3 regions of the Spongiibacter sp. C9W genome follow, and region 1 is predicted to be linked to each of the others. Evidence: predicted binding sites of a transcription regulator. Region 1 holds the regulator's gene; each other region holds the start of a gene.

The links. Region 1 encodes FNR, which switches genes on or off when oxygen is low (the NO sensors DNR and NnrR bind a similar motif). Its sites were predicted from a motif close to TTGATNNNNATCAA; they were not measured.
Region 2: a site for FNR is predicted at 4,272-4,285, ahead of AC2Q8J_RS15520 (DUF1302 domain-containing protein). Genes of this name have one in related genera too.
Region 3: a site for FNR is predicted at 4,798-4,811, ahead of AC2Q8J_RS08345 (OmpW/AlkL family protein). Genes of this name have one in related genera too.

The regions. Positions count from the first base shown of each region.
Region 1 covers NZ_CM170672.1:1,297,039-1,304,478, forward strand. The annotation lists gene AC2Q8J_RS06250 (FixH family protein) at 1-42, opposite strand, end outside; gene ccoG (cytochrome c oxidase accessory protein CcoG) at 58-1,512, opposite strand; gene ccoP (cytochrome-c oxidase, cbb3-type subunit III) at 1,519-2,409, opposite strand; gene AC2Q8J_RS06265 (cbb3-type cytochrome oxidase subunit 3) at 2,402-2,572, opposite strand; gene ccoO (cytochrome-c oxidase, cbb3-type subunit II) at 2,582-3,190, opposite strand; gene ccoN (cytochrome-c oxidase, cbb3-type subunit I) at 3,187-4,620, opposite strand; gene AC2Q8J_RS06280 (Yip1 family protein) at 4,809-5,417, opposite strand; gene fnr (fumarate/nitrate reduction transcriptional regulator Fnr) at 5,526-6,263, opposite strand; gene hemN (oxygen-independent coproporphyrinogen III oxidase) at 6,402-7,440, opposite strand, start outside.
Region 2 covers NZ_CM170672.1:3,264,538-3,271,977, forward strand. The annotation lists gene AC2Q8J_RS15490 (SMP-30/gluconolactonase/LRE family protein) at 1-907, shown strand, start outside; tRNA gene AC2Q8J_RS15495 (tRNA-Arg) at 1,013-1,089, shown strand; gene AC2Q8J_RS15500 (hypothetical protein) at 1,317-1,448, opposite strand; gene AC2Q8J_RS15505 (hypothetical protein) at 1,606-2,067, shown strand; gene AC2Q8J_RS15510 (hotdog family protein) at 2,145-2,645, shown strand; gene AC2Q8J_RS15515 (hypothetical protein) at 3,009-4,025, shown strand; gene AC2Q8J_RS15520 (DUF1302 domain-containing protein) at 4,363-6,249, shown strand; gene AC2Q8J_RS15525 (DUF1329 domain-containing protein) at 6,262-7,440, shown strand, end outside.
Region 3 covers NZ_CM170672.1:1,745,317-1,752,756, forward strand. The annotation lists gene tyrS (tyrosine--tRNA ligase) at 38-1,342, opposite strand; gene AC2Q8J_RS08335 (OapA family protein) at 1,591-2,934, shown strand; gene AC2Q8J_RS08340 (anhydro-N-acetylmuramic acid kinase) at 2,931-4,052, shown strand; gene AC2Q8J_RS08345 (OmpW/AlkL family protein) at 4,061-4,729, opposite strand; gene erpA (iron-sulfur cluster insertion protein ErpA) at 4,911-5,264, opposite strand; gene argC (N-acetyl-gamma-glutamyl-phosphate reductase) at 5,345-6,385, opposite strand; gene AC2Q8J_RS08360 (chloride channel protein) at 6,401-7,440, opposite strand, start outside.

The DNA of each region.
Region 1 (7,440 bases):
CCAAAACTGGCGATACCAAGGGGTGTTAGCGGCGGCATTCATAGGCACAATTTAACCTTAACGCTGAGGAACCGGACCAAAGAAACTGCTTTCAACTTCGGCAACACTGCTCTCCTTGTCCATTTGCCGTACGCTGATCGTGATCGGCGAACGACTGGAAGGAAGGCTGTCTGCGCGAGCCTGCAGTCGCATTGGTAAGTCTAAGAGTTCCCCGGATTGTAAACTGATTTCCTGCTTGTGGAAGTTTTCGAAGTTTATCTCACTCTCGACAACGACCTGATAGCGATGCTCCTGCTGCGTTTTATTCGCGATCTTTACGGTGTAGCTATTTTCAATCATGCCGTCCTGCACTTCGGTGAACAGCGCCTGACGGTCGCGCAGCACGCTTAATTCAATCACATCGCGATCAGCAATATTATAGGCTAACAGCCCCACCATCAGCGTCATCGCTACCACATAACCCAGCAGGCGCGGACGCATGATATGGGTCTTCTTGCCCTTTAAGCTATTTTCCGTTGCGTAGCGAATCAGCCCGGGCTCGTAACCCATTTTATCCATTACCGAGTTACAGGCATCCACACACAAGGCACAGCCAATACACTCGTATTGAAGACCATCGCGAATATCGATCCCGGTGGGACAGACTTGCACACACAACTGGCAATCTATGCAATCACCCAGGCCAACGTCCTGGGATTGCGCTTCCCGTTTCCGTGAGCCACGGGGTTCACCGCGCTTACTGTCGTAACTGATAATTAGCGTATCGGGGTCGAACATCGCTGATTGAAAACGCGCGTAAGGACACATATACATGCATACTTGCTCACGCATCCAACCGGCATTGAGGTAGGTTGCGGCAGTAAAGAACGCGATCCAGAAGAAAGCCCAGCCATTCGCTGAGAGGTCAATAAAGTCGACGGCGAGCTCTCGAACGGGGGTAAAGTAGCCGACAAAGGTGAAGCCGGTTAAAAATGCAAAGCCCAGCCACATAGAGTGTTTGTACGCCTTCTTGCGCAGCTTTTCGAAGGACCAGGGCGCCGCGTCAAGCTTGATACGCTGGTTCCGCGTTCCCTCAGCCTTCTGCTCCATCCACATAAAGATACTGGTCCATACGGTCTGCGGGCAGCTGTAGCCGCACCACACTCGACCAGCGAGGTTGGTCACCGCGAAAAGACCAAAGGCAGCGATGATCAATACCCAGGCCAACATCGTCATATCTTGTGGCCAAAAGGTGAGCCCGAGAACATGAAATTGCCGCGCGGGCAGGTCAAACAGGACCGACTGTCGGCCATCCCAGTTCAACCACGGTAGAATGATATAGCCCAACAACAGCGGCCAACCGGTGAATACGCGAATGCGCTGATAAAACCCTTCAATTGCGCGAGTGTATATTTTTTCTCGCTTTTGGTAGAGGTCGATTTCCCCAACTTCCGCCGGGACTACAATTTCTACCGCTAGGTTTTCTGGCTTTGTTTCACTACCGCCAGCCGGTTGCCGCTCCTGAGTGTTCATAGCAGATTATGGTTCCTCTTCTGCAAGCTGATAAACATAGGCACTGAGTAGGTGGATCTTCGCTGCGCTCAAATTGTCAGCATGCGCAGGCATTTTTCCTGACCGGCCATTGGCGATACTGTGGATAATCTTGCCGATGTCACCACCGTACAGCCAAATGTCGTCATTTAACCGGGGGGCACCCATAGCAATATTGCCCTCGCCCGATGCACCGTGACAGCCCGCACACAGCATGGTGAACTTCTCGCGCGATTCGGCATGCTCCGCCGAAGCACTCGCCTGAGCGTCGCGTAAGCTTTGCACGTAAGCCCCCATCGACTTGACTCCCTCGGCGCCGAGTACTGACTGCCAACCAGGCATCATGCCACTGCGACCATCGCGAATAGAGTGAGCAATTTGATCCGGACTACCTCCGTACAACCAGTCGTTGTCGGTCAAGTTCGGAAAGCCGTAGCTCCCTTTTGCATCATTGCCGTGGCAAATCGCACAGTTATTGGCGAACACCCGCTTGGCAATACGCATCGCTTTGGGGTCGGCAACCAAGGCCTCGGCATCTTTCTGCATAAACTCAGCGTAGAGCGCTTCGTTCTTTTGCTTTGCCGCATCCACATTACCCTGCCACTGCGAAACCGACGTCCAATTCAACAGGCCGGGGAATTTACCCATGCCAGGGTAGGCCAACAGGTAGCCCGCACCGAACACCATGCTGAGCACAAACATCTTGATCCACCAAGATGGCATAGGATTATCGTATTCCTCGATACCATCGTAAATGTGACCTGTTGTCGCACCGTCTTTAGGTTGGTTGGTCTTTCGATTAGACAGCAGAAGCCATGCCAAAAGCACATAGGAGACTGCCGTTAGGACAATGATCCAGCCACTCCAAAAATCACTCATCTCGGCTCTCCTGCTTGGCTTTACTTTCGTCTACAAATGGCAGCTGAGCTGCTTCGTCATACATCGATTTACGGCTTCTTCTATACACGTTGAAACACACACCCATGAACGCCAGGAACAGCAACAACGTTGATAAAGCACGTAGATTGTCTTGATCAAACATACATCCTCCTCAACGCTTGTACTTGATTAGTGTTCCCAGCTGCTGCAGGTAGGCAACCATGGCGTCGATCTCTTTCTTACCTTCCACTTGGGAGGCCGCTGTGGCGATGTCGTCGTCGGTGTAGGGCACACCCACTTTGCGCAGCGCTCGCATTTTCTTCCCTACTTCATCGCCATCGATCTCGTTCTTAAACAGCCAGGGATACGACGGCATAATGGATTCGGGCACGACATCGCGCGGGTTATACAAGTGAGCACGGTGCCACTCGTCGCTATAACGTCCACCCAGACGCGCCAAATCGGGCCCTGTTCGCTTGGAGCCCCACAGGAAGGGGTGTTCGTAAACCGATTCACCAGCAACAGAGTAGTGTCCATAGCGCTCTGTTTCAGAGCGCATAGGGCGAACCATTTGCGAATGACATACGTGGCAGCCTTCACGGATATAGATATCTCGGCCAGTTAGCTGCATCGCGTTTAATGGTTTCAAGCCAGCAATCGGCTCTGTCGTTTGCTTTTGGAAGAAAAGCGGCACGATCTCCACCAAGGCTCCAAAACTAATGGCGACAATGATAAAAATAATCATCAAGCCGATATTTTTCTCGACGACGTCGTGATTCATGCTTCAGCCCCCGCAGTATTTGCCACCAGTTCCTTAGTTTCTTTGCTGGAAATGGTTTTCCAAACGTTCCAAGCCATCAACAACATGCCGACCAGGAACAGGAACCCACCAAACAGTCGCACTACGTAGCCTGGGTGGCTGGCGATAACCGATTCAGCAAAGCTGTAGGTCAGGCTGCCATCGGCGTTGTAGGCGCGCCACATCAGGCCCTGAACAATGCCGTTTACCCACATGGATGCGATGTAAAGCACGGTACCGATGGTGGATAGCCAAAAGTGTGTATTGATCATATTGACGCTGTACATTTGCTTGCGATCAAAGAGCACGGGAATCAAGTGATAAACCATGCCGATGGAGATCATCGCCACCCAGCCCAATGCGCCCGAATGAACATGACCAATCGTCCAGTCAGTGTAATGAGAAAGAGAGTTAACGGTTTTGATCGACATCATCGGACCTTCAAACGTCGACATACCGTAGAAAGAAAGCGACACAATCAGGAAGCGCAGAATGGGGTCAGTGCGCAGTTTGTGCCAGGCACCACTGAGGGTCATCATACCGTTGATCATACCGCCCCATGAGGGTGCCAGTAGGATCAGCGACATCACCATACCCAGGCTCTGTGCCCAGTCAGGCAGCGCGGTATAGTGAAGGTGATGAGGGCCAGCCCAGATGTATACAGAGACCAACGCCCAGAAGTGAACGATCGATAGCCGATATGAGTAGACCGGACGCCCAGCCTGCTTAGGAACGAAGTAGTACATCATTCCCAGGAAGCCTGCCGTCAGGAAGAAGCCCACAGCGTTGTGCCCGTACCACCACTGGATCATGGCGTCGACAGCACCGGAGTAGGCCGAATAAGACTTGGACATGCTCACTGGAATCGCGGCGCTATTGACGATGTGAAGCACCGCAATGGTCACGATAAACGCGCCGTAGAACCAGTTCGCCACATAAATATGCGACATCTTCCGACGCATGATCGTGCCGAAAAAGAGTACCGCATAGGCCACCCAAACTACGGCGATAAGCACATCTATTGGCCATTCAAGCTCGGCATACTCCTTAGCGGAGGTAAGCCCCATGGGAAGCGTAATCGCTGCTAGCAAGATGACCAGCTGCCACCCCCAGAAGACGAATGCCGCGAGGCGGTCCGACAGTAGCGCCGTTTGACAGGTGCGCTGCACCACAAACAGCGAAGACCCCATCAGCGCACAGCCACCAAACGCAAATATAACCGCGTTAGTATGCAGGGGTCGCAATCGCCCAAAACTGAGCCAGGGCGTGTCGAAGTTGAGTTGCGGCCAAACCAATTGCGCTGCGATGAGAACGCCGACGGTCATTCCGACGATGCCCCATATCACAGTCATAATGGTGAATTGCCGCACCACTTTGTAGTTGTAAGTTGGATGTTCTTGCGAAGATGTCATGACAGTTCACGAACCTCAGGTGGACTATGCGCGAACCGGCAACAAGCGCCGTTCGGGCAGACATGATGGAGGTGGGTATTGTCCCAGCAGGTGGGGGCCGCAATGCTGACCCAGATCAACAGAAAGCTAAACAGGCCTGCGACACTATGCCGCAGAAAATTTACCTTCCTACCGACTAATTTATGCCGCTAATCAGTGAACACCGGTGTCATTCCCATATCCCAGAGAATAACCACCGCGCCCATTAGCGCCATAAATATCACCATACAGATTGCGACTACCGCCGAGGCGTACAAAAAGCCGCGCTCTTCAGGAATTCCCATCGCCAGCGGAATACCTAAATACAGCAGGTATACAGACCAACCCAAGGCCAGAATACCCAGGGTCAGATCAAACCAGAAAAGAGGAAAGAAACCGCAAAGCCCCGCAATGAACAGCGGAGTTGCCGTGTATCCAGATAAGACAATGCCCTTGAGCACCGATGATGACGCACCATAGGTCTCGGACATCCAGTGAACGAAATAACCGATCACCGCCAACGAGCCCAACATCGCAAAATAGAAGGCAATAACAATCTGCAGGGCACTCGCCTGCGTCAGGCGTACCACCTCACCATCGCCCACCGTCCAACCCACTTGGCTGGCGCCGTAATACCACGCAACGCATGGCCCAATGGCAAGAATGATGGGGTATAACAGCTTGGCAGCCAAACCCTCATCGCCAGCATCGGCAACCATGCCCCACTGCTTACGGGGACTGAACAAAAAACCTAGGGGATTGCTAATTATTGCGCTCACGGCCTACTCACTCTTTCCGGGGAGATTTATCGAAAGTTTACCGCCCAATGGGCGGCACCGGTTGATCTGAGTCAAGCCTGTGCCACTACAGCACAATGACAGCCACAATTACGGCTGAAGGTTTGCGGCTGCCTTAAGGCCTTCGACATCGAGATCGCTAATTTCCTTATTGTCGATTCGAATTAAGTCTTGTTTTGCAAAACGGCTGAGAACGCGGCTTACGGTCTCGACGGTGAGCCCCAGAAAGCTGGCGATGTCCGCACGCGACATCGGCAATCTAAAAGCGGATGCCGACAATTTACGGCGCGCCTGGCGAGCGGAGATGCTCACTAACAGCGATGCGACACGCTCGTCAGCCGTATTTTTGCTGAGCAAGGTAATGTGTCGCTGATCATCAACGATCTCGCTACTCAACAGCTTGAAAAAGTGTCGTTGAAGATTGGGCAACTGGCCGCTGAGGTCTTCGATCTGCGAAAAAGGAATTTCACAAATCGCCGACACCTCTAATGAAACAGCGGAACTCGCGTAGCGGTTTTGACCAATACCATCCAAGCCAACAACTTCACCCGGAAAATAAAAACCGGTGACCTGCTCCTCTCCAGCATCGGTAATGCTATATGTTTTTACAGCACCAGAGCGCACGGCAAATACAGACGTAAACGCATCGCCTTCACGGAATATATGACGGCTCTTTGGCAGGGGGCGACCGCGCTGCACAATATTGTCCAGCTTAACAATTTCATCGCTTTCCAGAGCCAGTGGCAAGCAGATACCACTTAATCGACAATTGTTACAGCTGATAGCAGGATTGTGGGGGCAGGCTTTGGAGGCTTCCGCGCGTCGCATGTGGTCTCCTTACACATGTCGGGGAGTAATTACTGCCGCCATTGAACGCCTTATCTCCGAGTGGGTCAAGTCTACTTTCGGCGTAGTCGCGATAAAGTTACTACACAATAAAATAGCGCGCCAAAAGCCTGTAAACCGCTACAAGGTTTTGGAATACGCTCCGCGATGCAGAGACAAACTTTCATCAAATAGCATGCAAACATTTCGCAAAACCGCCCGCCCAGCTTCCGTTATTTTTATCCCCTCACCACTGAGTAACAACACGCCCGAATTGTGAAATTCCTCTAGCGATGGCAGGACGTCAGCAAATTTTTCTCTGAAGCTGACCTGATAACGACCGTGCAATTCCTTAAAGTCCAGCTTTAAGTTACAGGCCAACTGCATAATAACGTAGCGACGAAGCATATCTTCTGCTGAAAGCTCTAACCCACGAGCCACTGGCAATCGCCCAGCCTCAATCTCGGCGTAGTACGCTTCGAGATCCTTCTCATTCTGTGCATAGCAGCGCCCCAATGAACTTATGGCCGACAACCCCATCCCCAGTACATCGGGAGAATGGCAGGTCGAATAGCCCTGAAAATTTCGTTGCAGACGGCCCTGCTGCTGATAGATGGCCAGCTCGTCATTGGGCTTAACAAAATGATCCATACCAATATGCAAATACCCCGCAGCTTGCAGTCGCTGGCTCGCCAGAGCAAAAATTTTCAGCTTCTCTTCGCTATCTGGCATTGGGTATCTATCCATCGACTTTTGCCATTTAAAACGCTGTGGCATGTGGGCGTAATGGTAGATGGCAATTCTATCTGGCGACATGGCAATTAATGCGTCCAGCGTCGCTTTAAAACTTTGCTCGGTCTGTAGTGGCAGGCCGTATATTAAATCTGCACTCACCGATCTAAATTTAAAACGCCGCGCCAATGACACCAGCTCGGCGATCATATCTTCACTCTGTACGCGATTAATGGCCTGCTGCACATCGGGGTTCGTATCTTGCACACCAAAGCTTACACGGTTAAAACCCAGGCCTTTAAGCAAGGCCAAATAATCCTCATCGACGCAACGCGGATCCAACTCGATGGAAAACTCCCGGTCGTCACTGTCATCGAGATTGAAGTGACTGGCAAGTTGATGCACGAGCTCGGTCATTTCCGCTTTGTCCAGGTAGTTTGGTGTTCCA
Region 2 (7,440 bases), 1.5 Mb from region 1:
TCAAATGGCGGCGGGTCACGGCAGCATTGCGGGGTCTTTGGCCCTGCTGGATACCCGGGATGGCAGCAAGCAGGTATGGCCGATGGCTGAGGTGGCGGTTTCTGATGGTTGGGGGGATGCCGATTGTGCCGCGCCTAACCCAAGCGTCTTCGCGCCACACGGCATTCACCTCTCGCGCCACGAGAGCGGCACACTGCAATTGCTGGTGGTTAACCACGGTGGCCGTGAGTCGGTGGAGTTTTTCGAGTTGCGTGACCAAGACGGCGCGATTGAACCCTTTTGGCGCGGCTGCGTTATTCCCCCTGAAGGCAGCTTCTTGAATGATATTGTGGCCTTGCCTGAGGGCGGCTTTATGGCCACTCACATGTATACCCGCGGCGACGCGCCGGTCGGTACACTGGGTTGGCAGGAGATTACCGCTCTGGCGGGCTTTAACCCTGGCCACATCTGGGTGTGGGACGGTGAACAATTTAGCAAACTGCCAGGGTTTAGCGGTGACTACCCCAATGGCATTCAAATCTCGGCAGATGGCGAAACCCTGTTTGTAAACCTTTGGGCGGGTTCAACGCTGCAAAAACTGGATCGCCACACAGGCAAGCTGCTTGCGGAAGTGGACATTAGCCATCCGGACAACAGCCAGTGGGATGGTCGCGGCAAGCTGCTAATCGCCAGCCACAACTTCACGCTGGGGGATTTCATTGTGTGCCCCAGTATTGAAGAGGGCGCCTGTCCCGCGGCATTTGATATTGTGGAGCTCGACCCAGACACTCTGCAAAGCCGAGTTGTGGTCAGTGTGTCCGGGCCGCCTATGGGCGCAGGCACCGTTGCCCAGCGGGTGGACGATGCTGTGTACGTGGGCTCCTTTATTGGCGACCGGATCCTGCGCCTGCCGTATTCCGCGCAATAGCGCGGTTGAGTTGGTTAAAAGTCGTTCAACGCGAGGATTTTTAAGCTTTTTTTCAAAATCCCGTTGACAGCTAAAACCACCTTGAATATAGTACGCCACCTCGACGCGCTCGTAGCTCAGCTGGATAGAGTACCTGGCTACGAACCAGGCGGTCGGAGGTTCGAATCCTCCCGAGCGCGCCACTATTTAAGAACCCGGTATTGCGAAAGCAGCACCGGGTTTTTTATGCTTCCATAAAGGTGTTGTGGCACGACCGTGATAGGTTCTGTGCCACATTTTGAAGACCTCTCGCTCAAGCTCACCTCTCAGTTACTGCGTAGCTCTCAAGTTTTAATGTGAGCCCGTTTCTCGGTCGTTGGGGCTAAGGTCGGCAAATTTAGACGTCTGCAAGACGGTTTCAAAAAGATCCTTAATTCTTGTCCTTGTCAGAACGGTCGAACCAGTGAGCGATTTTGTCGCCGTACCGCCACATCACCACAGGAATTGCGATAGCTGACGCGACTAAAGCGATCGCTGCAATCAGCCCCGTAAACTCTCCCATGTCTACCTCCACATTCAGTGTTCATTTCATTTGACGCTATAGCGGTAGTTGAAAGCAAATCGCTATTTAAGTATCTGAATTAGATAAATAAATACTCCCGTTGTCTTTGTTTTTCTGATTCTCCAGTTCGGAACGAGACGTGATACGAAGTGCTGCGTTGGCGAAAGTGAACGCTTCACCGGTACAGCAAAAAGGCAGGGTCATGGCTAGCCAAAAAGGTGCTTCCGCGCTTTACTATGTCGTAATGACATTAGCCAAGGAAGGTGTTGTTATGAATCTATTACGCTTCATTTTCTCCTTTACCGCCCTGCTTATACTCCATGCCTGTGGTGACCACGGCTATGAAGGGCAATACAGACTTGCTGCAGACCGCGCTGATGGCCTGTTTGGATCCATGGCTTCGGCAATGGGAGTGGAGGAAATTACCATTGGGCATGACTTTGTCGAAGCGAACGGCAGCCGCCAAGAATACGATGATATATTTGTTCGTGACTCGGGCGATCGCGCCTACTTAGTCTTCAAACGGGGAGAGAGTGAAGAGGCTTGGAGAATTAAGGGGAAAGATACCTTGGTTCAGGGAAACCAGCTGATGCGCCTTGAATATACCCGAGTTCATTGAACCCCACTCATGAGGAGTAGATACTCCGCTGGACAGCGGGTATCAAGTCCATCCTAAAACAGTATTGGAGATCACGGATGATTCATACCACCCTGCAGGCCAAGACCGCTACGGCGCCAGATGTTGGCGCTGAGCCTAACTTGATGATACGTGCGTTTTTTTTACTCATTCTTGGAGTGTGTATAGGGGGTGTTGGGAGTGCCTGCGCCGAATCAGAGAGGGGCTGGACGGTAAACTACACCGGTGACCTTAGTGGTACCGTTGGAGGCCGTATTGTCGTTCCTGGCGGGACATCTATGGTTGCCATGGTAGGCGGCGCGAGTATGAGCGAGGATATGAAGTCGATGGGTGCCGCCGCGATCTCCGCCAAGGTGATGACACTTCCGGGCCAGCCTTCATCGCTCAAGCAATTGGACATTACCTTAGCAGACGGTACAAGTTGCCGTTTACAGCCAGATGGCAGCGAGCGGGCGAAGGTGATTAACAGCTCGCGAAAACACTATGAAGCGGAGTTTAGTGGCAATTTGCGGTGTGACGGCGGGAAGAAAATTGCTGTGCAAGCGCGCGTGATGAAGTAGTGCTAACGAACAATTACGGTGTTGCCCCCAGTAGCCTGGCCATAATTAGTCGGCTGACGGCGAACTCTCTGAATGAAGAGTTACCAAGTATGGCGGTGAGACTCCGCCACAGCAGTATAGGTTTTCGTCCTTCGGTTCGAGCAGGTATTTATTTCGCGCATCAAGATCAACAACCACTTCCTCCGGGGTTGGAAAAGTTATTACTAAATGCACCGTCATAAATTTCTCGTCACCGTCGTCGCCGTAGCTTACGCCCTTGATTTAGCTTTTTATCACACACTTTGCATACCCCCCTGAACAAGGGGGTGCAAGCGTTATGCGCTTCTCCTATCGTTGGAAAATAATTTTGACAAGGAGATAGGCATGAAAGAAAGGCTAATTGTCGTCGTCGGTATAGCCGCGTTGATAGTGGGGTGTGCTTCAGTAGGAGGAGGTGGCGGTGGTGATCGCCTCGAAAGTAAGAATGTTGCTACGCTCGGGGCGCGTAAAGATGTCTATGTTGCGCAGTTTGCGGTTTCTTTCGTAACTAAGGACTCAAGCTCGTCGAAGTCTGTAAGCCCCATGATTCGTCAAAGCAGTGGCTCGCAATACGCAAAGAGTACCCTGAAGGCCAATTTAACCGGCGTGCCAGATACCACCTTCCAAAAAATTACCGACGAGGCATATGCTGACTTTGTCGCTGATTTAACTGCAAAGGGTTTCAATGTTAGGCCGGTCAGCGATTTGCAAAAGCTAAAACCTTGGAAAAAATTAAAGCCTCTAGCGGCTCCCTATACGCCTTCGGGGCTGTCTTCTTTTTTGAAGAAATCGTCTCCTGAGCAGGTGACCTTCTCCGCGAATTCACTGAATATATACTCGGTGCCCGATCAAATTAGCCAAGTTAAGCCGATGCCTTATGCCTTTGCTGAATTGGCTGAAGCTGCGGGCGCACCAGTATTTGCCATCAACTACAATGTTCATTTCGCGTACTTTGATAGTGATACTGACTATGAAGTGAATTACTTTAAGGATGTGCCTCTTGGTGGCGGCACAAGCACCACGCTGAGCGCCTCGGTGACCGTAGGGCAAGGTATTCAGGTGACGACGGGTTCTGCCGCGCAGTTCCTTGTTGACTTAGGTGGGACCTTTTCAGATAACGGCTATGTCAGTCTCAAGGACCCCATTGTAGTTGGAGGGGCCTACGGGCGGAACGAAGACACCACTTCTGGCAGTCAAAAAGCCGCCAATGCCTTTAGTTCTGCTGTGGGCCTGTTCACCGGCGGTTCTGCTAAAACAACGGAAATCTCTGTTGTCGCTACCCCTGAGTATTACCGATATGGTGTTCTTAAGGCGATAGATATGGCCAATGACCGCATTGTGAATGGGCTGCTTGCCCAGTAAATAGGTCATACTTTTCCTTTGCGCACAATATCTGCGTTGAGTGTGTCGGTGGTCTGTTCACACTAAAGCGACGATGTCGTTGGTGTGAACAGGTCATAGACCAGCCCTTCTATGTATAAATCCCCCTTCTTCATGCACTTGTCTTTGATAGTAATCTCGCGCTAAGCCGACATTGTTTAGGCATTTGGCGATCCTGTGTCTTAGTGCGCCTGTGTATTCACTTCTGCGGGCGCGATGCCGCATTCCTTGATCTAGGACAAGTGCTGACCTCGTCTTGGGCGTTAGTCTGACTGCAATAAGCAGAGACTTTGCTCTCCAAAAAGCGAGGAGAATAAGCATGGCGAACACTTCAGCAGTTGGTTCCCGTCGTTATCTAGCAGTGTGTATAAGTGCGTTGACCTTGGGTGTTCCCATCCAGAGTCAGGCGTTGACGTTTAACTGGGGGGAGGTTGAAGGCAGTTTCAATTCGACCCTTTCTCTCGGTGCCAGTTGGCGTGCCGAGGACCCGGATGAGGACTATCTTAGTCCGGGTAACACCGACGGTAAGGGGCGCGCGTCGGTGAGTACCACCGATGATGGGAATTTAAATTACGACAAAGGTGATATGTATTCCCTTTTATTCAAGGGGGTGCACGACCTTGAGTTGAGCCTGGACAACATCGGTTTGTTCACGCGTTTCAAATATTGGTATGACTATGCCTTGGCTGAGGGCGAAGTCGCTCACGGCCATGTGCCAAACAATTACCGTGTTGACGGCACTCTGGAAACGGAGGGCTTTGATGACCTGGCCCAAAGCCAGGGTGCTGAGTTTTTGGATTACTACCTATACGGCAACTTTGAGCTTGGCTCCGCCCCCGTAGAACTGCGGGCCGGCAATATGGTGTTGAGCTGGGGGGAAAGCACGTTTATTCAAAACGGCGTGAATATTATTAGTCCCTTCGATGTGACCGCGCTGCACCGCCCTGGCTCTGAGATCAAAGAGGCACTGCTGCCGGTGGGGTTGCTGTACGCCAATATTGGCGTTACCGCGGAATTAAGCATAGAGGCTTTTTATCAATACGAATGGAAGCGAACGGTTCTTGAAGGCTGCGGCACCTACTGGAGTAGTGCGGATGTCTATGGCGGGGGTTGCGACAAGCTGACGTTGTCGACGGCGGCGCCCGACGCTGATCAGGTCGCTGCCGGGGGCTTTATGCCACGCGCTGCCGATGACGAGGCGGGTGATTCCGGGCAGTGGGGTATTGCGGGTCGGTATTTCTTTGACTGGTTGGGCGGTACGGAAATTGGCGCCTATTACGTCAACTATCACAGCCGCACGCCGATATTGAGCGGTATTAATGCGACCAGCTTCAGCCCGCTGACCGGCCAGCCTGAAAATCCGCATTACTTTTTCGAGTTTCCTGAAGATATCGAAGTTTACGCGCTGACCTTCGCAACCAACCTCGGCCTGTGGGCGGTGTCGGGTGAGGTCAGTTACCGGCCTGAGCTTCCCTTGCAGATTAATACCGTAGAAATCAGCCAGACACTGGCGCTGGGTTCGCTTAACGAGTGGTCGCGGATTGCTGATCGTGGTGCTGCCGCTGGTCCCGGCGGCGTGGTGCATGGTTTCGATAATGTTGAATACACCCAGGCGCAGATGACCTTTATCCGCTTCTTTGAGCAGGTAATGGGCGCAGACCGCTTGGCGATCGCCGCCGAAGTAGGTGGGGTGTGGATAGGGGGGATGAACGAGGCGATTAACTATGGTCGTTCGGCAACCTTTGGCATCGGTGACTTTGAGCCAATAAACAGTGGGCTGCCGCTACCGCCGGCCATCCTGAACCTATTACCTCCGCTACCGGGGATTATTCCGGTGAGTTGTGACTCGCACCCTGTGTTGAGCCTGTTAGCGGGTGTCCAGCCGAATTCACAGCCGCAAAACTGCACCGACGATGGATTTGTCGAGGACTTCTCCTGGGGCTACCGAGTGCGAGCGCGTCTGACCTATTCCGATGTTTTCAAGGGTGTGAACCTAACACCAAATATGGCGTGGTCTCACGATGTGAGCGGTTATTCACCACCACCGAACTTTATTGAAGGCCGTCAGGCATTGAGTATTGGCCTAAGTGCCGATTACTTGAGCACCTATCAGGCTGATATCTCATACACCAATTACTTTGGTGCCGATTATAACGATCAGCAGGATAGGGATTTTATCTCGCTGAGTTTTTCCGTTGCATTTTAAGAGGGGGCTACTATGCATAGCTTCAAGCACAGCATTCGCTCGATCACGACCGGCTTGTTCTACACCACCGTCGTTGCGGCCTTGGGGGCGAGCGTCGCCTCTGCCAAGGTTTCTCCTGAGAAAGCCGCGCAGTTAGGCGGTGCCCAGCTGACGCCGATGGGCGCAGAGCTAGCGGCAAATGCCGATGGCAGTATTCCGGCTTGGACGGGCGGCTTAAAAAAATTGCCGGCCGCGTACAAGCCCGGTGAACGTTTGGTTGACCCCTATGCCGGGGAAGCGCCACTGTTTGCGATCACCGCAGCAAATGCCAATCAACACAAGGACAAGCTGTCGCCGGGGCAACTGGCATTGCTCAATCGATATCCCGATAGCTTTAAGATGAATGTCTATCCCAGCCACCGTAGCGCTCGCCTGCCCGATACCGAGTACCAGCGGATTAAAACCGGGGCTACCCAAACCGATATGGTAGAGGGCGGGAATGGCTTGGTGAATTTCTCGGCCAGTGTACCGTTCCCTATTCCGCAAAGTGGCCAGGAGGTTATCTGGAATCATATCACTCGCTACCGCACCCCACTGGGTGTGTCGCGGCGCTATACCCAGATCCCGGTGCAGGCCAGTGGCGGCTTTACGCCAGTGTTATTCGAGGAGTCGGTATTGTTTGCCAACCGCTTCGCGGATAACCCCAATCCCAATCGCCTGTTTGTGTTCTTGCAGCGTATTTTGGCGCCAGCGCGCTTAGAGGGCGATGTATTGCTGGTGCATGAAAATATTGACCAAATTAAGGAGCCGCGTTCCGCCTGGCTCTACAATGCCGGGCAGCGTCGCGTGCGCTTGGCACCGACCATTGCCTATGATGGCCCGGGCACTGCCTCGGACGGTTTGCGCACCTCGGACGACCTCGATATGTTCAATGGCGCCCTGGATCGCTACAACTGGGAATTAAAGGGCAAGCGCGAGTTATATATCCCCTACAACAGCTATCGCCTGAGAGACGGCAAGCTGGCATACAAAGATATTCTCAACAAGGGGCATATGAATCCCGAGCATTTGCGCTATGAGTTGCACCGGGTGTGGGTGGTTGAGGCCACATTGAAAGAGGGCTCCCGACATATTTATGCTCGTCGCACCTTCTTTGTTGACGAGGACACCTGGCAGATCGCCATCGCAGATCATTACGACGGTCGCGGCGAG
Region 3 (7,440 bases), 450 kb from region 1:
ACAGCAGCAATTAACGGTCAAAACAACAGCAAGTTGATCAGCGAATCACCAGCAGCTGGTACTTCTTCTTCCCTAGACGCACTACATAGTAGCCATCGCCCAGCGCCTTTTCCGCCGCAAAGACCTCTGCAGCCTTCATATTGTCATCCATACCCGCAGCGACAGTGTTCACCCACACTGCATTTCGCCCCAGCGCATCCTTTACCTGCTTGCCCGCCGCCATTCCAACATCGGCAAGCAGCTGCGTGAGCGGTCGCTCCAGTAAGTCACCTCGCGACAACTCAGCCGAGGGCAAGCCATCCAACCGTAATTGCTCCAGATCGGCCACCGAAAGATCTGCCAGTTCGCCGGAGAACAACGCCTCCGTAATACGCTGCGCCGCCGCGACCCCGTCATCGCCGTGAATCAGCGCCGTCATCTGCTCTGCCAATACGCGCTGCGCTTGAGGGCGACCTCCCGCCTGCGCGTCTTGGGCTTCTATTTCAGCGATCTGATCAACACTCAGGAACGTGAAGTAGCGCAGGAATTTGTATACATCGGCATCGGCGGTACCCAACCAGAATTGATAGAAGGCGTAAGGCGATGTCTTTTCCGGATCCAGCCAAATCGTGCCGGACTCCGTTTTACCGAACTTCGTACCATCAGCTTTGGTGACGAGCGGCATTGTCAAACCGTGCACAGCACCGCCATGCATTCGGCGAGTCAGGTCGATACCCGCTGTGATATTCCCCCACTGATCTGAACCACCCAACTGCAAGCTGCACCCATGCCGCTTATGCAACTCTGCAAAATCCAGAGCCTGAAGCAGCGAGTAGCTAAACTCGGTAAATGAAATCCCAGAGCCCTCACGATCGATTCGCTGCTTCACAGACTCCTTGGCAATCATGCTATTCACCGAGAAGTGCTTGCCGACATCACGCAAGAACTCAAGCGCTGTCATGGGCCCAAACCAGTCCAGATTATTCGCCATCTCCGCGGAATTATCACCGCAGTCAAAACTCACGAAGCGCGATATTTGGGAGCGCAAACGCTCAACCCACCCCGCCACCACATCAGGCGTGTTCAACTGCCTTTCCTGTGCTTTAAAGCTGGGGTCACCAATCAAACCGGTCGCACCACCCACCAACGCTATGGGTTTATGACCGGCATCCTGAAAACGCTTTAGCGCCAATAGCGGCACTAAATGGCCAATATGCAAACTGTCTGCAGTGGGATCAAAGCCACAATACAAGGTCCGAGGAGCTTCAGAGAGGTACTCCGAAAGACCGTTTTCGCCGGTCATTTGCGCGATGAGCCCACGCGCCTCCAAATCGGCCAGTAACCGAGTATCGAGCCTTGTCATGTTTAAAGAACCTTAATTCACTATTTCTGTCATACCAAACGCAGGGTACTGCGTCGACGCGAAAGGCAGGGACTGCCTAGGGCCGAGCACGATACAACAAGCCCTGTAAAAATGGAACGCGGCCCCCAGACCGCAGGCGCCACAAAAGCTAGAAATTACGTTAACATTCGGTAAATACGCCTTATAGCACCACAAGTCTTTGTTATAATGGTCAAAAAAACGCCAAATGACATTTACCCGGAACCACGATGCTTGACCGCCAAAAAAAACGACACGCAGCCTTCCGGGAAGGCCCTCGCTTCCCACGGCGGCATTTAGCTATTGCCGCGTCAACGCTGATCGCCTTGGGGATCTCCCTGCTGATGCTGCCCGGAGAAAATGCCGAGGCCAAACGCACAGCGATTCCTCTTAACCTGGAACTCACGCCGATCAGTCCGAGCGAACAGGAACCGGAGCCCCTCTCACCCATAGAACCGCAGCGCGAGTGGCTGGAGATCGAGGTTCGGCCAGGCGACTCGCTCTCAAGCATTTTCAATCGCGCCAAGCTGAGCCCGCAAGACCTACACGAGCTGATAAGCACCGCTAAGAAAACCAAGGCATTGAATCGCATTCGCCCCGGCCAGAAACTCGGCTTTCAGATTAGCGACCAAGGCAAGCTGGACGCGATGAGCCTGCAAGTTGATAAGCTCAACAGCCTGATATATGAGCGCGGCGTAACCGGCTTTTCTACGACAGAAGTCAGCGAAACCCCAGAGGTTCGACAACGCGTCGCGAGTGCGACCATTACCAGCTCTCTATATAAAGCAGCGCAAGAAGCCGGGGTCAGCCAGAGCATCATCATGGAGCTTGCCAATATTTTTGGCGGGGTTCTGGACTTCGTCTACGATGTGCGGAAGAACGATTATTTCATCGTCATCTATGAGGAACTCTACCTCAATGGAGAACACCTTGGCAGCGGCCAAATCCTCGCGGCCCAGTACTTTAACCGCGGCGACTCCTTCCAAGCGTACCGCTATGTGAACAAACAGGGTGAGATCGACTACTTCTCGGAAAGCGGCGAGAGCATGCGCAAGGCGTTTTTGCGAGCCCCACTCGATTTTACCCGCATCAGCTCCCGCTTTGACCCCAAACGCCTTCACCCCGTCTTTAAAACGGTGCGCCCGCACCGAGGCGTTGACTACGCAGCCCCCCGCGGCACACCGGTATATGCGGCAGGCGATGGCAGAGTGCTGGAGGCCGGCTACTCAAGAGCAAACGGCAACTACGTTTTTATCAAACATGGCGAAGCGTACGTGACCAAATACCTCCACCTGCACAAACGCGCCGTATCTCGCGGAGAACGAGTTCGGCAGCGGGAGACTATTGGCTGGGTAGGCTCAACAGGCTATGCCACGGGGCCACACTTGCACTACGAATTCCTGATGAATGGCGTGCACCGCAACCCCGCCACGATCGTCGACAAATTGCCGCCGCCTACTCGCGTCGGGCGTAACGACATGCCGGACTTTTTACAACAGATCAGCGGTCTGCAGTTACAGCTGCGCACCTATGCCGCACAGCGCAACTACAACAGCCCCGGCTCCGAAGGGTGAGCAGCTCGCTATATATTGGGCTGATGTGTGGCACCAGCCTCGATGCAATAGACATTGCCCTGATTGACACCGCGAACCAGTGCAAACTACTTGCCGCCGCCGAGGTGCCACTGCCCAGTGCGCTTCGCAACGCTCTGCTCGCACTGTGCAGTGCTGGCGACAACGAAATTGAGCGAATGGGCCAGGCCGATCGCGAGCTTGCCCTCGCCCTTGCGCAAGCGGTGAATCAGTTTCTGCGCTCCCAAAGCTTAAACGCTCAACAGATCGCCGCCATCGGCTCTCACGGCCAAACAATACGCCACCGCCCCACAAGCCCGCAAAGGCCTGTTGAGCAGGCATATACACTGCAGATTGGCGACCCAAACACACTTGCCGAAGAGACCGGCATAACCACCATTGCCGACTTCCGTCGCCGCGATATCGCCGCTGGCGGCCAGGGTGCACCGCTCGTCCCCGCCTTCCATGCGGCCGTCTTCTCCCGCGCGGGCAGCAATCGGGTGATCGCAAATATCGGTGGTATGGCCAACATCACTGTATTGCACAAGAACGGCAGCGTTAACGGCTATGATACCGGCCCTGGCAATGTCCTTATGGACAGCTGGATTCAACATCGCAGGAATAGCGAGTACGACCGCGATGGCGACTGGGCCCGCAGCGGAACCGTAAACACCGGCTTACTCGAGAAGCTGCTCGACAACCCCTATTATCGGCAAACCGGCCCCAAAAGCACCGGCCGAGAGCACTACAACCTTGCCACCCTGACGGCACTGTTAAATACACTCCCACCAATACCCGACAACGACGTTCAGGCAACGCTGCTTGAAGCAACAGCGGTAACATTGAGCGATGCAATTAAAGCTGAAAACTTGGAGGGCAAGGTATCGCTATTTCTTTGTGGCGGAGGAGCATATAACAGCGCATTGCGGCAGCGGCTTGAAGAAAAACTATCAGAAATGGTCGTTGAAAAGACAGATGCTCTCGGCATTCCGGCCAACGCAGTAGAGTCTGCCGCATTTGCGTGGCTGGCCTATGCCGCGCTCAACGGCAAGCCCGGCAATGTGCCAAGCGTAACGGGCGCCAAAGGCGCCCGCATACTAGGGGCTATCTACCCCAGCTAAGTTAGCGTTTAAAACTTGTAACCCACGCTAATGGTGTAAACCATCGGATCCACATCAATATCAGCGGTGAACTTACTACCACCGTCAGTGCGAATTTCTGCCTCAGTTTCCAGGTCGAGCCAACGCGCCGACGCATTCACTAACCAACGCTCGTTCACATGGTAGTCAGCACCCACTTGCAAGGCGATACCGAATGAGTCTTCAAGGTCGATACTGCCCTTGTCGACCGCGCTTTCGAATTCAGACGTCAGGTCCTCGTCAAACAGCACTGTATAGTTCAAACCCACACCAGCGTAGGGTTGAAAGCCGTTCACCGATGCAAAGTGATAAACCATGCTCAAGGTGGGTGGCAAATGTTTGAAGGTAGCGATATCAACACCGGCTAACGCACCGCGACCTGTCGCCGTATGTTCGAACGGTGTTGCCGCTAACAACTCGACCCCCCAGTTCGCATCCAGCATATACTCGGCGGTAATACCCAGCTGCGTGTCGCTGTCCAGGCCCACTTTCGCGGCCATCGGGCTTCCATTCGCAACGATATTATCGCTGCTTTCCCGCGGGTCAGTCGTGGTAACACCACCACGCACCACCCAATCACCAGCTTCGAAACTGTGTGCGGCAATTGGCGCTACCAAGCTACCAAGAAGAAGGGGAACCCATGCTTTCATCTGCTTCATATCGTCATCCTCATGAGGAGTTATCTTCGTTCTGGGTTCCATTAGAACGAATTTTCTGAGGGCGACTCTTGATCTAGATTAAGCCTTACTAAAAATAAGGGAATTTAGCGATTGCATAAAAAAATACTGGCTGGCGCCAGTATCTTAAATGCGCGTCAGCGCAGATTTACTCAGACGAGTGTTAAATAGAAAAGGACGAACCACAACCACAGGTGGTACTGGCATTTGGGTTGCTAACAACAAAACGCGAGCCCTCCAAGCCTTCGGTATAGTCGAGCTCAGCACCTTCAATATACTGATAGCTAAGCGGATCGACCAATACAACGACGCCCTCTTTCTCAACCAGCGTATCGTCTTCCTCTGCCAATTCGTCGAAGGTAAAACCGTATTGGAAACCAGAGCATCCACCACCGGTGACAAACACCCGAAGCTTGAGGTCATCATTCGCCTCTTCTTCCATCAGGTGTTTAACCTTCGCCACAGCACGCTCCGTTAACTGCAATACTGACGGCGTATACTCTTCTACTACTGACATACCTTACCTCACTGCTTTTACCCAAAGGGCAGGACACAATTATCCTCTTATCCGAGTAAAACAGTCAAGAATGCCAGACACTAGGGCAACAGCGCGACACCATCCAGGCCCGCAGACTCATCCAAGCCGAACATCAGGTTCATATTTTGGATGGCCTGGCCCGAAGCACCTTTTACGAGGTTGTCGATCACTGACAGCACCACCAGGGTGTTGCGGTTTTGCGGGCGATGCAGCGCAATGCGGCAGGTATTTACACCGCGCACTGTCCTTGTTTGCGGCAGACTTCCCAGCGGCATTACGTCGACAAAGGGCGCATCGGCATAGCGCTTTTCGTACATAAATTGCAGCTCGTCCAAACCCACGGCGGGGTCCAACAGCTCTGAGTACAAAGTGGCGTGGATACCGCGCACTTGTGGTAACAAATGCGGTGTGAAGGTCAACTGCACGGGCTTACCAGATGCCGACGACAACTCCTGCTCAATCTCAGGTAAATGGCGGTGGCCCGCCACGCCATAGGCTTTAAAGCTACCATCTAACTCGGCAAACAAGGTATCCACCTTCGCCTGCCGGCCAGCGCCACTCACCCCAGACGCCGCACTAGCAATAAGCCGCTGATCGTCAATTAGTTGCTGCTCAAGTAGTGGCAAAAACCCTAACTCCACCGCCGTTGGGTAACACCCCGGGCAGGCGATCAAGCGTGCGCCTTTTATCGCGTCGCTGTTGCGCTCTGGCAATCCGTACACCGCCTCGGCGAGCAACTCGGGGCAGGCGTGCTCTTCGTTGTACCATTGTGACCACAACGCGGCATCGCGGATACGGAAGTCGGCCGACAAATCAATCACCCGCGTGCCGCCAGCAAGCAGCTCGGGCACCAGCTGCATTGCGACGTTGTGGGGGGTCGCGAAGAACACAACGTCACAGGAAGACAGTGCTGCCACATCAGGCACTGAGAAGGCGAGATCACAAACACCGCGCAAACTTGGAAAGAGCTGATCAACCGGCACGCCGTCTTCGGCCCTTGAGGTAATCATTGCCACTTCAGCATTGGGGTGGGCGGCAATAAGGCGCAGCAGCTCCGCACCGGTATACCCCGTTCCACCAACAATCCCAACCTTTAACACGGGCCTATCTCCTATTCACTTATCTGTCGTCGATGAAGTATTGCTAGCGACCTCATCATCTTGCTTGCTTTTGAGCAAATGCTCCCAACTGCGAACTAAATCCTGTGCGAGCACGTGGTATACCGGCTGCGGCATTACCAGCTTTGAAACGACCGTTGCCGCTAATGCACTCACCATTAAGGCCGGTAGTATATCGTGATTATTCCCTGTTAACTCTAAAACAATCACGAAGGCGGTGATTGGCCGCTGCACCACGCCAGCGAAATAGCTCGCCATGCCGACGAGTATCAATGCTGTCGCCTGCACATTGGGGAAGAGGCTCGTCATCGATGCACCCAACTCCGCCCCCGCCGCCAAGCTGGGCGAAAAGATCCCGCCGGGAATACCACTGAAATAGGTAAGCATCGTCGCCAGAATCCGGCCAAACGCCGTCCACCAACTGCCCTCCGCTTGCTGAGCCAGCAGCGCTTTTGCCTCCACGTAGCCACTACCCATGGTCGCGCCGCCGGATACCAACCCCATCAGCGCCAACACCACGCCAATCACCATTGCCACTCGCATTGGTCGCGCTCGCACCAAAGGCGCCACCGCACGACTTCCTTCGACCAAAAAGAAACTGAACAGACCACCGAGTAATCCGCAGACGACACTGGCAGCAATAATGAAGGGATAGTCTTCAAACGGCATCGCGGTGACATCTGGCACGCCGAAGTAACTGTAGTGACCAGCAAACATGAGCACGACAACACCCGAGAGGATGATTGCCATAATCAACGTCCCCGTTGTGCGCGCCTCCATCGACTGCTGCAGTTCTTCGATGGCAAAAACGATACCGGCCAACGGTGCATTGAACGCAGCAGACACTCCAGCGGCACCCCCGGCCACAATCAGGCTGCTTTCAATTTGTTTTTGCTTCAACTTTGCCCAATGGCCAAATTGATACATTAGCGCGGCGCCAACATGTACGCTGGGACCCTCACGCCCCACTGTTGCCCCCAACAGCAACGCGGCACAGGTTAGCAGTACTTTTAATATCGCGACCGGCAGCGATAGGA